3 regions of the Halomonas sp. PGE1 genome follow, and region 1 is predicted to be linked to each of the others. Evidence: predicted binding sites of a transcription regulator. Region 1 holds the regulator's gene; each other region holds the start of a gene.
The links. The regulator PhoB, encoded in region 1, activates phosphate uptake and scavenging genes when phosphate is short. The targets are predictions, from matches to a motif close to TGTCATANNNNTGTCANA.

Region 1 (4,012 bases):
AGCACCCCTGGGTGGTGGCGCGCTCGGTGGCGCCGCTCTCGGGCCTGCCGGAACACGAGTTGGCCCACCTGGGCGAGCGCTCGCTGGGCTCCTGGCTGTTCCGCCAGCCGGGCCTCGAGCGCGGCGAGATCGAGGTGACCTCCGCCCCCGCCGGCTTCCACGCCGCCACGGGGCCCTGGGGGCGCCGCTCGGTGTTTCGCCGCGGCGACTTCCGGGTGCTGGTGCAGGAGTGGTTCCTGGATGCCATGGCGGATGACCTCGGTCTCCCTTCGCGCTAGGCTCTGGGCCAGTCTCCGATGCCGACGGGCGGGGCGCCGGGGACAAGCCGAAGAGGAGGTCCTACGCCAGGGATGGCGTCGGTAGCGTACAAGGAAGTATTCACAGCGCCTCCTCGCAGGCTTGTCGCCGGAACAGTCCCGCCGCTTAACACCGTCTGCCAATAAAGAACATTCTTACGAGGTAGAGATGGACCGTTCCCTGATGCGCCCCACGGGCCTCGCCCGGGTGCCCGACTTCCTGCAGCTGATGCGCCTGAACCGCCCCATCGGCACCTGGCTGCTGATGTGGCCCACCCTGTGGGCGCTGTGGGTGGCCGCCGAGGGCACCCCCGGCCGCCGCGTGCTGCTGATCTTCATCGCCGGGGTCTACCTGATGCGCGCTGCCGGCTGCGTGGTCAACGACTACGCCGACCGCCACTTCGACGGCCACGTCAAGCGCACCCGGCTGCGCCCCCTGGCCACCGGGCGGATCAGCGAGGGCGAGGCCCAGGCGCTGTTCCTGATCCTGGTGATGGCCGCCTTCGTGCTGGTGCTCTTCACCAACCTCTTCACCGTGATGCTCTCCTTGGTGGGGGTGGCGCTGGCCTTCATCTACCCCTTCATGAAGCGCTACACCCACCTGCCCCAGCTCTTCCTGGGCGCCGCCTTCTCCTGGGCCATCCCCATGGCCTTCGGCGCGGTGCTGGGCCATGTGCCCTTCGAGGCCTGGCTGCTGTTCGCCGCCAACGTCGCCTGGACCGTGGCCTACGATACCCAGTACGCCATGGTCGACCGCGACGACGACCTCAAGATCGGCATCAAGTCCACCGCCGTGCTCTTCGGCCGCGCCGACCGGCTGATGATCGGCCTGCTGCAGGGCCTGACCCTGCTGCTGCTGGCCTGGGCGGGGCTGCGTCTGGGCTTCGGCGGCTTCTTCTGGCTGGGCCTGGCCGGCATGGCGGCCACCTTCGTGTACCAGCAGTTCCTGATCCGCGAGCGCGAGCGCGATCCCTGCTTCCAGGCCTTCCTCAACAACCACTGGTCGGGCCTGCTGGTGTTCGCCGGCATCGCCCTCAGCCTGTGGCCGGCCGCCGGCGCATGACAGGCGGGCGGTCCTGTCACGCGAGTGTCATACTGGCATGGTGAGATCGTCATCGATCCGTCACTGTGCCGAGGCTTCCGGATGACCGCCAAGACCGTTCTGATCGTCGATGATGAGGCGCCGATCCGCGAGATGATCGCGGTGGCGCTGGAGATGGCCGACTACCGCGTGCTCGAGGCGGACAACGCCCAGGCCGCCCATGCCATGGTGGTCGACCACCAGCCCGACCTGGTGCTGCTGGACTGGATGATGCCCGGCACCAGCGGCATCGAGCTGGCCCGCCGCCTCAAGCGCGAGCCGACCACCGCCGAACTGCCGATCATCATGCTCACCGCCAAGGGCGAGGAGGACAACAAGATCCAGGGGCTGGAGGCCGGCGCCGACGACTACATCACCAAGCCCTTCTCTCCCCGCGAGCTGGTGGCCCGCCTCAAGGCGGTGCTGCGTCGCGCCACGCCCCAGGGCGTCGAGGAGGCCGTGGAGGTCGACGGCCTGCTGCTCGATCCGGTGAGCCACCGGGTCAGCGCCAGCGGCAGGCCCGTGGAGATGGGCCCCACCGAGTATCGCCTGCTGCAGTTCTTCATGACCCACCAGGAGCGCGCCTACACCCGCAGCCAGCTGCTGGACCAGGTGTGGGGCGGCAACGTCTACGTGGAGGAGCGCACCGTGGACGTGCATATCCGCCGCCTGCGCAAGGCGCTGGGCGAGCGCCACCAGCACCTGGTGCAGACGGTGCGCGGCACCGGCTACCGGTTCTCCGCCAAGGGCTGACGTGGGCCTCTGGAGGCGGGAGCTATGGCGACTTCTGCTGCTGGCCGGCATCGGCCTGCTGGTGGGATGGCTGCTGTCCCATGCCTGGGCGGGCCTGGCCCTCGGCCTCGCGGCCTGCCTGGGCTTTCATCTGCGCCAGCTCTACCGCCTCCACCGCTGGCTGACCCTCACCCCCCAGGCCGAGCCTCCCGCCACCACGGGCGTGTGGGGCGAGCTGTTCGACCGTCTCTACCGCTACCAGAAGGGGCAGCGCCACACCCAGGAGCGGCTGCTCGGGATCATCAAGCGCATCCAGGAGTCCTCCGAGGCGATGCGCGACAGCGTGGTAATGCTCGACCGCCACGGCGACATGGAGTGGTGGAACAGCGCCGCCGAGCGCATGCTGGGGCTCAACGCCGCCCATGACCGCGGCCACCACATCACCAACCTGCTGCGCGATCCGCGCTTCATCGACTACTTTCATGCCCGCGACTACCGCGAGCCGCTGACGCTGCCCTCGCCCATCGACGAGCAGATGGTGCTGCAGTTCCAGATCACCCTCTACGGCGATGACGAGCGGCTGCTGATGGCCCGCGACATCACCCGCCTGCACCGCCTGGAGGAGATGCGCCGCGACTTCGTGGCCAATGTCTCCCACGAGCTGCGCACCCCACTCACCGTGCTGGCCGGCTACCTGGAGACCTACGCCACCTACGCCGACCAGCTGCCGCCGCGCTTCGCCCGGGGGCTGCCCAGTATGCAGGAGCAGACCAGCCGCATGCAGAACCTGGTCAGCGACCTGCTGCTGCTGTCGCGCCTTGAGATCGACCGCGGCGGCGAGGACCACACCCCGCTGGGCATGGACGCCCTGCTGGGCAGCGTGCAGCGCGACGCGACGGCCCTCTCCGCCGGCCGCCACACCGTCGAGGTGGAGCTGGTGGAACCCAGGTCACTGCTCGGCAGCGAGCAGGAGATCCACAGCGCCCTCTCCAACCTGGCCTTCAACGCGGTGCGCTACACCCCCGAGGGCAGCCGCATCGTGCTGCGCTGGCGGCCCCACGGCGACGGCGCCTGCCTGGAGGTGGAGGACAACGGCGAGGGCATCGATCCGGTGCACCTGCCGCGGCTGACCGAGCGCTTCTACCGGGTCGACAAGGGGCGCAGCGCCGCCACCGGCGGCACCGGGCTGGGCCTGGCCATCGTCAAGCACGTGCTGCTGCGCCACGAGGCGCGCCTGGAGATCGACTCCTATCCCGGCCAGGGGGCCCGCTTCCGCTGCTGCTTCCCGGCCTCCCGCCTGGTCGCTCCACCCCGGGAGGCCTGACGGCCGGGCGACCCCGCGGGGCAGGGGTCAGCGCAGCCCGGGCTGCCCCAGGTCCCGGTAGTGGTCGACCCACATCAGCACCGCCCCGGAGACCGCCCCGGGCAGCAGGAAGAGGTTGGCCAGCGGGATCCAGGTCACCAGGGTCACGCAGCCGCCGTAGGTGAGGCTCGACCACCAGCGCGCGGCCAGCCGCCGCCGCATGTCGGCGAAGCTCACCTTGTTGTTGTCCATGGGGTAGTCCAGGTAGGCGATCGCCATCACCCAGGCCGAGAAGAGCGCCCAGAGCAGCGGGGCGGCGAGGTTCACGCCGGGAACCCAGCTGATCAGCAGGAGCAGCAGGGCCCGCGGCGCGATGTAGGCCAGCTTGACCAGTTCCCGCCCCAGGGCATCCACGGCGGTCTTCGCCAGGCCGCGGTCGTCCAGCGGCGGCCGGCCGGTGGCCACCCGCTCCACCTTCGCCGCCAGGAAGCCATAGAAGGGGGCCGCGATCAGGTGGGTCACCAGGGTGAAGGTGAAGAAGACGATCACCACCAGGCTGATCACGAACAGCGGCCAGATCAGCCACTCCAGCCAGGCCAG
Region 2 (4,012 bases), 670 kb from region 1:
GTTGAGCATGCCGAGGTCGGCCACCACCTGGAAGGTGGGGATGATGCGCACCTCCACCGGCAGCATCAGGGTGACGAAGATCAGCCAGAAGAAGAACAGCCGGAAGGGGAAACGGAAGTAGACGATGGCAAAGGCCGAGAGCAGCGAGATGACAAGCTTCCCCAGGGTGATCGCCAGCGCCATCACCAGGCTGTTGAAGAGCATCTGGCCCACGGGCGGCGCCCCGGCCCTCGAGAGGCCGCTCTCCCACATGGTGCGGTAGTTCTCCAGGGCGTGGCCGCCGGGCATCAGAGGCAGGGTGCCGCGCAGGAACTCTCCCGGGGCCTGGGTGGAGGCGACGATGGCGATGTAGACGGGAAATAGCACCAGGGCCACGCCGGCGATCAGAATCAGGTGCGCGGCCAGCTGGCTCAGGGGGCGGTGTTCGACCATGGGGGCTCCTCCGGGTCAGTAGTTGACGCGCCGTTCGATGAAGCGGAACTGCACCACGGTGAGGAGCACCACGATGGCCATCAGGATCACCGACTGGGCGGCGGAGCTGCCCAGGTTGAGCCCCACGAAGCCGTCGGCGTAGACCTTGTAGACCAGGGTATTCGTCGCCTGGGAGGGGCCGCCCTGGGTAGTGGCGTGAATCACACCGAAGGTGTCGAACATGGCGTAGACCACGTTGACCACCATCAGGAAGAAGGTGGTGGGCGAGAGGAGTGGAAAGACGATGGTCCAGAAACGCTTCACGGGGCCGGCGCCATCGATGGCCGCCGCCTCGATCAGCGACTGGGGGATCGACTGCAGCCCGGCCAGGAAGAAGAGGAAGTTGTAGGCGATCTGCTTCCAGGCGGCGGCGATGATTACCAGCATCATGGCATCGCTCCCTGAGGTGCGGTGGTTCCAGCGGTAGCCCAGCATTTCGAGCGCATAGGGCACGATGCCGATGGAGGGGTTGAAGAGGAACCACCAGAGCACCCCGGCGATGGCCGGGGCGATGGCGTAGGGCCACACCAGCAGGGTGGTGTAGGCGTTGCGCGAGCGCAGCATGCGGTTGACGGTGGCCGCCAGCAGCAGGGCGGCCGACATCGACAGCAGTGTGGTGCCGATGGCGAATACCGCGGTTACCGAGAGCGAGTCGAGATAGGTGTCGTCGGCGAAGAGCCGTGCGAAGTTGGCCAGGCCCACGAAGGTGCTGTTGAGGCCGAAGGCGTCCTCGCGCAGCAGCGACATGTATAGCGCCTGCAGCGAGGGCCAGATGAAGAAGATCAGGGTCACGATCACCTGGGGGGCCAGCAGGGCATAGGGCAGCCAGCGCCCGGGAAAGGTCATGCGTTTGGTCTGCATCGGAAGGCTCGAAGCGACGGTAAACAGGCGCCCCCTCCGCGGGGAGGGGGCGCAAAGGCAGGGCTCAGCGGTTGGCGGCCTCGAAGTCGCGCAGCAGAGCGTTGCCGCGGCGGGCGGCGTCGGCGCTGGCCTGCTCGCCGTTCTTCTGGCCGCTCATCACCGCCTCCATCTCCTCGGAGATGATGTCGCGGATCTGCACGAAGTTGCCGAAGCGTAGCCCCTTGGAGTTTTCCGTGGGCGGGTTGAGGTTCATCTGGCGAATGGAGATGTCGGCGCCCGGGTTCTCGGCGTAGAAGCCCTGCGTCTCGCTCAGCTCCCAGGCGGCCTGGGTGATCGGCAGGTAGCCGGTACGCTGGTGCCAGTCGGCCTGCACCTCGGGCCGGGAGAGGTACTCGAAGAAGGCGGCCACGGCCTCGTACTCCTCATCGCTGTGGCCCTGCAGCGCCCAGAGGGTGGCGCCGCCGATGATGGAGTTCTGGGGCGCGCCCTCCACCTCCGCGTAGTAGGGCTGCATGGCGAAGCCCACTTCGAAATCGGCGTTGGCCAGCACCCCGGCCCGTGAGGCGGAGGAGCCGAAGAACATGGCGCACTCTCCCGAGTAGAACATCGGCGCGGCATCATCCCCCGGCCCCGGGCCGCCCCAGCGGAAGACCCCTTCGTCCTGCCACGCCTTGAGGTTGTCCCAGTGACTCGCCACCAGGTCATTGTCGAAGACGAACTCCGTATCCAGGCCGCCGAAACCGTTCTCCCGGGTGCCCAGGGGCGAGTTGTGCATGGCGGAGAAGTTCTCCAGCATCACCCAGCTCGGCCAGGAGGTGGTGAAGCCGCAGCGGGCCGCGCCGCTCTCGCGCAGCTGGCGGGAGGCCGCGACGATCTCCTCCCAGGTCTCGGGCGTGCCGCTCAGGCCCGCGGTCTCGAAGGCGTCACGGTTGAGATAGAGGATCGGCGTGGAGGAGTTGAAGGGGAAGGAGAGCATGTTGCCGCGAGTATCGGTGTAGTAGCCCACCACCGCCGGCAGGAAGGCCTCGCGCTCGAAGGCGCGGCCGTGGTCTTCCATCAGCTCGTGGATGGGGTAGATGGCCCCCTCGGCGGCCATCATGGTGCCGGTGCCCACCTCGAAGACCTGCAGGATATGCGGCTGCTGGCGGGCACGGAAGGCGGCGATGGCGCCGGTCATGGTCTCGGTGTAGTTGCCGCGGTAGCTGGGGTTCACCCGGTAGTCGTCCTGGGAGGCGTTGAACTCCTCGGTGATGCCTTCAAGGATCTCGCCGAGCTCACCGCCCATGGCATGCCACCACTGGACCTCCACGGCGGCGTGAGCGGACAGCGACAGGGTAGCGGCGGCGATGCCGGCGGCCAGGCCTTTCAGTGTGGGTACGAACATGGGGCTCTCCTTGCGGTGTGATTCACGGCGGTGACGTGGGCGGCGGTAAGCCGTTCTGCTCCGTCGCCCGACGTTATCCGCACAAGGTGACGACGGCATGGCGGGTCGGTGTCAGTCGGTTGGCGACGGCGTGACGGCGAGATGGCAGTGCCGTGACAGGTCGCGCCGGTCATGCCTTTGTCACCCGGATGGCCCAGGCTATGGGCCTTCTCGAGCTACCGGGTAACTGGAGACCGTCATGCGCCTTGCTCTCTTTGACCTCGACGATACGCTGCTGGACGGCGACTGCAGCGCGCTATGGAACGACTGGATGGTGGAGTGCGGCTGGGTCGACTCTCCCGGGGACTATCTCGCCCGTACCCAGGCCATGAACGCGGCCTATCACGCCGGGCGGCTCAAGCTGGAGCAGTATCTGGCCGTGACGCTGTCGCCGCTGGCGGGGCGCCACGAGGCGGAGGTCGCCGCCGAGGTCGAGACCTTCGTTACCGAACGAATCGCGCCGCGCTTCTTTCCCCAGGGGCGGGCGCTGATCACGCGCCACCGGGAGCAGGGCGATCTGCCGCTGCTGATCTCCGCTTCCTCGCGACATCTGGTGGGGCCGGTGGCCAGGCGGCTGGGCATCGAGGAGGTGATCGCCGTGGAGCCGGAGCTTGCCGCCGGCCACTTCACCGGCGCCACCACCGGGGTGCTCTCCTACCGCGGCGGCAAGGTCACGCGCCTGGAAAGCTGGCTGGCCGAGCGCAATGCCACCGCCAGCCACCTCTGCTTCTACTCCGACTCCCAGAACGATCTGCCGCTGCTCAACCGGGTGGATCGCCCCGTGGCGGTCAACCCCGACCCGGTGCTGGCCGAAGTGGCCCGGGTCGAGGGATGGGAGCAGTTGGGTTGGCGATGCTCCGAATCCCTGCGATTTCAAACCTGCGCTGAAGCCTAACTGGCATCAGAATGCGAGTGTCAGAAGATCTGAAGCGATCGTTTCGCATGATTTGTGACTTGGATAGCTTACCCTGCTAGGCAGGTAATAGAGGCAACTGTGTCGGAGTCGGTATTTAAAAATCTTCCCATTCGCTACGCCGGTCTGGCAATGCTGGTCGCCGCGGCCTCTCTGGTGCTTTTCTCCGGAGGCCTGGCATGGAAGATCATGCAGGAGGGTGGCCGAAACCTTGAGCGGCTGGAGCATATCCATGTGCAGCAGGCATCCAGCCTGAACAGATTGCATATCTCGGCTCTGGAAGGTCTGAATCTGATGGATCGGGCGCTTGAAAGGCAGCTTCGTCCCTCTCTGGGCGACCCCCT
Region 3 (4,012 bases), 550 kb from region 1:
CGCGACCGCGCCAGGGACCAGTGGCGACGCGCCTCGCCGGTGCCCCGCGACCAGGCCGAGACCATCGGGCGTCGCTTCGCCCGCATCCGCCATGCGCTTCAGGCGCTGATCGACCAGCGCGCCCGGGCGGTCGCCGAGACCAAGCGCGATCTCATCGAGCAGGTGCGCGCCCTGCTGGGCCAGGCGATGCCCGCGGCCCGCCGTGCCGAAGCGGTCAAGGCGCTGCAGCAGCGCTGGCGCGAGCTGGGGCGCGCCCCACGGGGCGAGGAGCAGGCGCTGTGGCGGGAGTTTCGCGGCCTGTGCGACCAGGTGTTTGCCTCCCGGGAAGCCGAGCGCGACGACCGCGTCCGTCAGGCCCGGGAACGCCAGGAGGCCATGCAGGCGCTGATCGAACGCCTGGACGCCTGGCACCCCGCCGGCAGCGCCGACGAGGCGGTGCTCGCCTCCGCCATTGCCGAGGCCGCCGCTCTGGAGCCCCTCCCCGGCGGACGTCGCACCGAGGGCATGCGCCGGCGCTGGTCGGGCATCGTGCGCGCCCGACGCGAGCGCCTCGAGCGCCTGGCAGTGGTGGAAGAGGTGGAGCGCTGGCGAGAGGTTCAGCCGCTGCTGCTCGCCCACCTGGCAGCCGACGCCGAGCGCCTGGCCGGCGGCGAGCCCCGCGAGGTGGCGCTGCCCGAGTCTCCGCGCCTGGCGGATGACATGCGCAGCGCCCACGCCCGCCGCAACGCCGCGCGCCAGGCGCCCGAAACCGACGAAGAGGTGGCGGAGCGCCTGGCGAGGGTGCGTGTGCATCTCTCCCTGCTTGCCGTGGGCAGCGTCAGCCACCGCGACGACCCGCTGCGCCTGGCGATCCAGGTGGAGCGCCTCAACGAGAACCTCGGGCGCGAGCTCTCCCGCGCCGAGGAGGTCCACGGCGTGCTGCGCGAGCTGCTGGCCACGGGACCGATCGCACCGGCGCTGTGGAGCCGCGAGGTGGGGGAGCTGGATCGCCTGCTGGAGCGCCTGACCCGCCTGCCGCCACCCTGAGACCCCAGAAAAGGCAGAAGCGCGAGGGATCGCCTCGCGCTTCTTGTCGTTACGGCGGCCCCTGGCCGATCGATGACCAGGGGCGCAGGAAACCGGGGCGATCAGCCCATGAACTGGCCGCCGTTGATGTCGATGTTGGCGCCGGTGATGAAGCCGGACTCCTCGTGGGCCAGATAGGCCACCAGGCGACCGATCTCTTCCGGCTTGCCATAGCGCTTGACCGGGATGGTCTCGCGGATGGACTCGCGCACCTTCTCGGGGATCTTCATGATCATGTCGGTGGCGATGTAGCCCGGCGACACGGTGTTCACGGTGATGCCCTTGGTGGCGGTCTCCTGGGCCAGTGCCATGGTCAGGCCGTGCATGCCCGCCTTGGCGGCCGAGTAGTTCACCTGGCCGAACTGGCCCTTGCGGCCGTTGATGGAGGAGATGTTGATGATTCGGCCGTACTGCTGCTCCAGCATGCTGTCGAGCACGCTGCGGCAGGTGTTGAAGACACTGTTGAGGTTGGTGTCGATGACCTCGTGCCACTGCTCGGGGGTCATCTTCTTCATGGTGCCATCGCGGGTGATGCCCGCACAGTTCACCAGCACGCCGATCGGGCCGTGCTTCGCCTCGATCTCCTTGACCCCGTTCACGCAGGCCTCGAAGTCCACCAGGTCCACCCCGGCAATATCGATGTTGCTGTAGCCATCCGCCTTCTGGGCTTCGAGCCAGCTCTTGGCCTTTTCCGGATTGTGGTAGCCGGCCACCACCTGATAGCCCTCATCGGCCAGCGAACGACAGATGGCACTGCCGATGCCGCCGGTTCCACCGGTCACCCAAGCAACGATTGCGTTGTTGGCCATTGTAACCTCCCTGATTGTCATGACGCTGTGACCAGGCCAACTCGGCCTGCACACCAATTATTCTTTGTAGCGTTGCCAGTTTGATGACAACTCCGCGGAGTATGGACCATGAACCAGTGCCGGGACGAGCGTTTGAACCCGGACCCTTGACTAAAGGGGTAATCCCTGTAGAATACGCCTCACGTTGATGCGGGGTGGAGCAGTCTGGTAGCTCGTCGGGCTCATAACCCGAAGGTCATCGGTTCAAATCCGGTCCCCGCTACCAAATACCGAAAAAAGCCAGAACCAACAGGTTCTGGCTTTTTTGTGCCCGATGACCCGTCATCGGTTCGCGCCTGTTCCAAGGTCGGCGGTCCCCGCTACCAAATATCGAAACGCCGGTTCCCTAGGGAGCCGGCGTTTTGCTTTGGGGCCGATGACGGTCATCGGTTCCCTCTTGTTTCGAGGCCGGCGGTCCCCGCTACCAAACATCGAAAAAAGCCAGAACCAACAGGTTCTGGCTTTTTTTGTGCCCGATGCCCCGTTCATACCGGAAAAAAGCCGGCCCCTCCTGGAGTCGGCTTTCTTGAGTTCACGGCCCGATGTGGACCTCCCCCTCCCGCCCCTCAGTGCCGCCGCAGCGCCTCCAGGGTACAGGCGTTGGGGCAGAAGCCGCAGGCATCCACGTCGGGCTCGCTGGCCAGCACGCGCTTGCAGCGGGCCTTCTCCGGGCAGAGCGAGCAGACCCGCTCCAGGTCACGGCGAACACCCGGGCCGGCCAGGATGGTGTCGGCATGCTTGACGCCGTAGACCACCATCATCCGCGGCAGCTGCTCCAGGGGCGAACGCTCCCCGGACCAGAAGAGCGATTCGTCGAGGCGTGCCAGCCCCAGGTCGCGCAGCCGCAGCTCCTGCTGGTCGGCGTCCATGGCGCTCCACGCCTGGCGCTGCTGGCGGCAGCGCCAGGCGTGGGCCATGCGGCGCATGGCAGAGGTGATAGCGAGCATGGGGAACCCCTCGTTGGTGATTCGGTTCCCCCCAGCCTAGCCCACCTCAAAAGGCCAGAAGTTGATCCGCATCAGCCCTTTGGCCTGAGCACCGCCACCGGGCAGCACGCCTCGTGGAGCACCTCGTGGCTGACGCTGCCGGCCACTACCTGAGAGAGGCCGCTGCGCCCGTGGGTGGTCATGGCCAGCATCACGTCGCGGCTGTCGGCCAGGTAGCTGACGATGGCGTCGGCAGGGGTGCCATGCAGCACCTCCCAGTCCACCTCGATGCGGTACTCCCGCTCCAGGCGCCGCGCCAGGCCGTGCACGTAGCCGGACTCCATCACGTCACCCGGACCGCCCTCCCCCGCGGCCGCCGCCATGGCGCTGGCGTCGATCACCTGCAGCAGCTGCAGGCGGGCCCCGAAGCACTCGGCCAGCGCCACCGCGTGGGGCAGCATTGCCTCGGAGAGCGTGGAGCCATCCACGCACACCATCACCACCTCCACCCGAGCATGGCGCTCCGGGACATAGCGCGGCCCGCACAGCAGCACCGGGCGACTGGCGCGGCGCACCACGCCCGCGGTGACGCTGCCGATCAGCATCTCCGGCACCGGGCGACGCCCGTGGGCGCCCAGGCACAGCCCAACGCCCTCCTGATCGGCCAGGCTCGCCAGGGCGTCCTTGGCGCTGTCGTTCACCATCACCTCAACGGGTATCGACTCGAGGCCGGGGGTCTTCTCCTCGGCCAGGCGAGCCCTGAGGGCCTCGCGTCGCCTCTCGGACTGGGCCGGGTCGGCGACCACCGACACCACGTTCAGGGAGGCCCCGAGCTGGGCCGCCAGGTTCCGGCCCAGCGCCAGGCCGCGCAGGGAGTGGTCGGTCTCGTCCAGGGCCACATGGATCGTCTGCATGAAGGTTCTCCTCGAAGCGCCGGGCGAGTTGTCGGAATGACCCGGCACGTCTGTGATCGGCGCCTGGCGCCTATTGTTGTTTCTCGGAAGCCGCCGCAGGGGCATCCCGCCGCGACAGCGTGAAGGGTCGGTGCAGCAGCTGGTAGGCCAGGGCCCCCACCACCACGCCCCAGAAGGCGGAGCCCAGGCCCAGGAAGCTGATCCCGGAGGCGGTGGCGATGAAGGTGATCACCGAGGCCTCCAGGTGGTCCCTGTGGGC

Region 2: the regulator PhoB is predicted to act here: its motif matches at 2,884-2,901, upstream of ugpB (sn-glycerol-3-phosphate ABC transporter substrate-binding protein UgpB).
Region 3: the regulator PhoB is predicted to act here: its motif matches at 1,890-1,907, upstream of phbB (acetoacetyl-CoA reductase).

The regions. Positions count from the first base shown of each region.
Region 1 is NZ_CP053032.1:285,508-289,519, reverse strand. It holds gene HIR79_RS01420 (chorismate--pyruvate lyase family protein) at 1-278, shown strand, start outside; gene ubiA (4-hydroxybenzoate octaprenyltransferase) at 466-1,359, shown strand; gene phoB (phosphate regulon transcriptional regulator PhoB) at 1,441-2,130, shown strand; gene phoR (phosphate regulon sensor histidine kinase PhoR) at 2,132-3,433, shown strand; gene cysZ (sulfate transporter CysZ) at 3,461-4,012, opposite strand, start outside.
Region 2 is NZ_CP053032.1:958,282-962,293, forward strand. It holds gene ugpE (sn-glycerol-3-phosphate ABC transporter permease UgpE) at 1-432, opposite strand, end outside; gene ugpA (sn-glycerol-3-phosphate ABC transporter permease UgpA) at 448-1,332, opposite strand; gene ugpB (sn-glycerol-3-phosphate ABC transporter substrate-binding protein UgpB) at 1,397-2,716, opposite strand; gene HIR79_RS04595 (HAD family hydrolase) at 2,955-3,650, shown strand; gene HIR79_RS04600 (methyl-accepting chemotaxis protein) at 3,750-4,012, shown strand, end outside.
Region 3 is NZ_CP053032.1:837,569-841,580, reverse strand. It holds gene HIR79_RS04055 (DUF349 domain-containing protein) at 1-1,026, shown strand, start outside; gene phbB (acetoacetyl-CoA reductase) at 1,128-1,874, opposite strand; tRNA gene HIR79_RS04045 (tRNA-Met) at 2,063-2,139, shown strand; gene HIR79_RS04040 (hypothetical protein) at 2,480-2,860, opposite strand; gene HIR79_RS04035 (universal stress protein) at 2,932-3,753, opposite strand; partial or broken gene HIR79_RS04030 (benzoate/H(+) symporter BenE family transporter) at 3,824-4,012, opposite strand, start outside.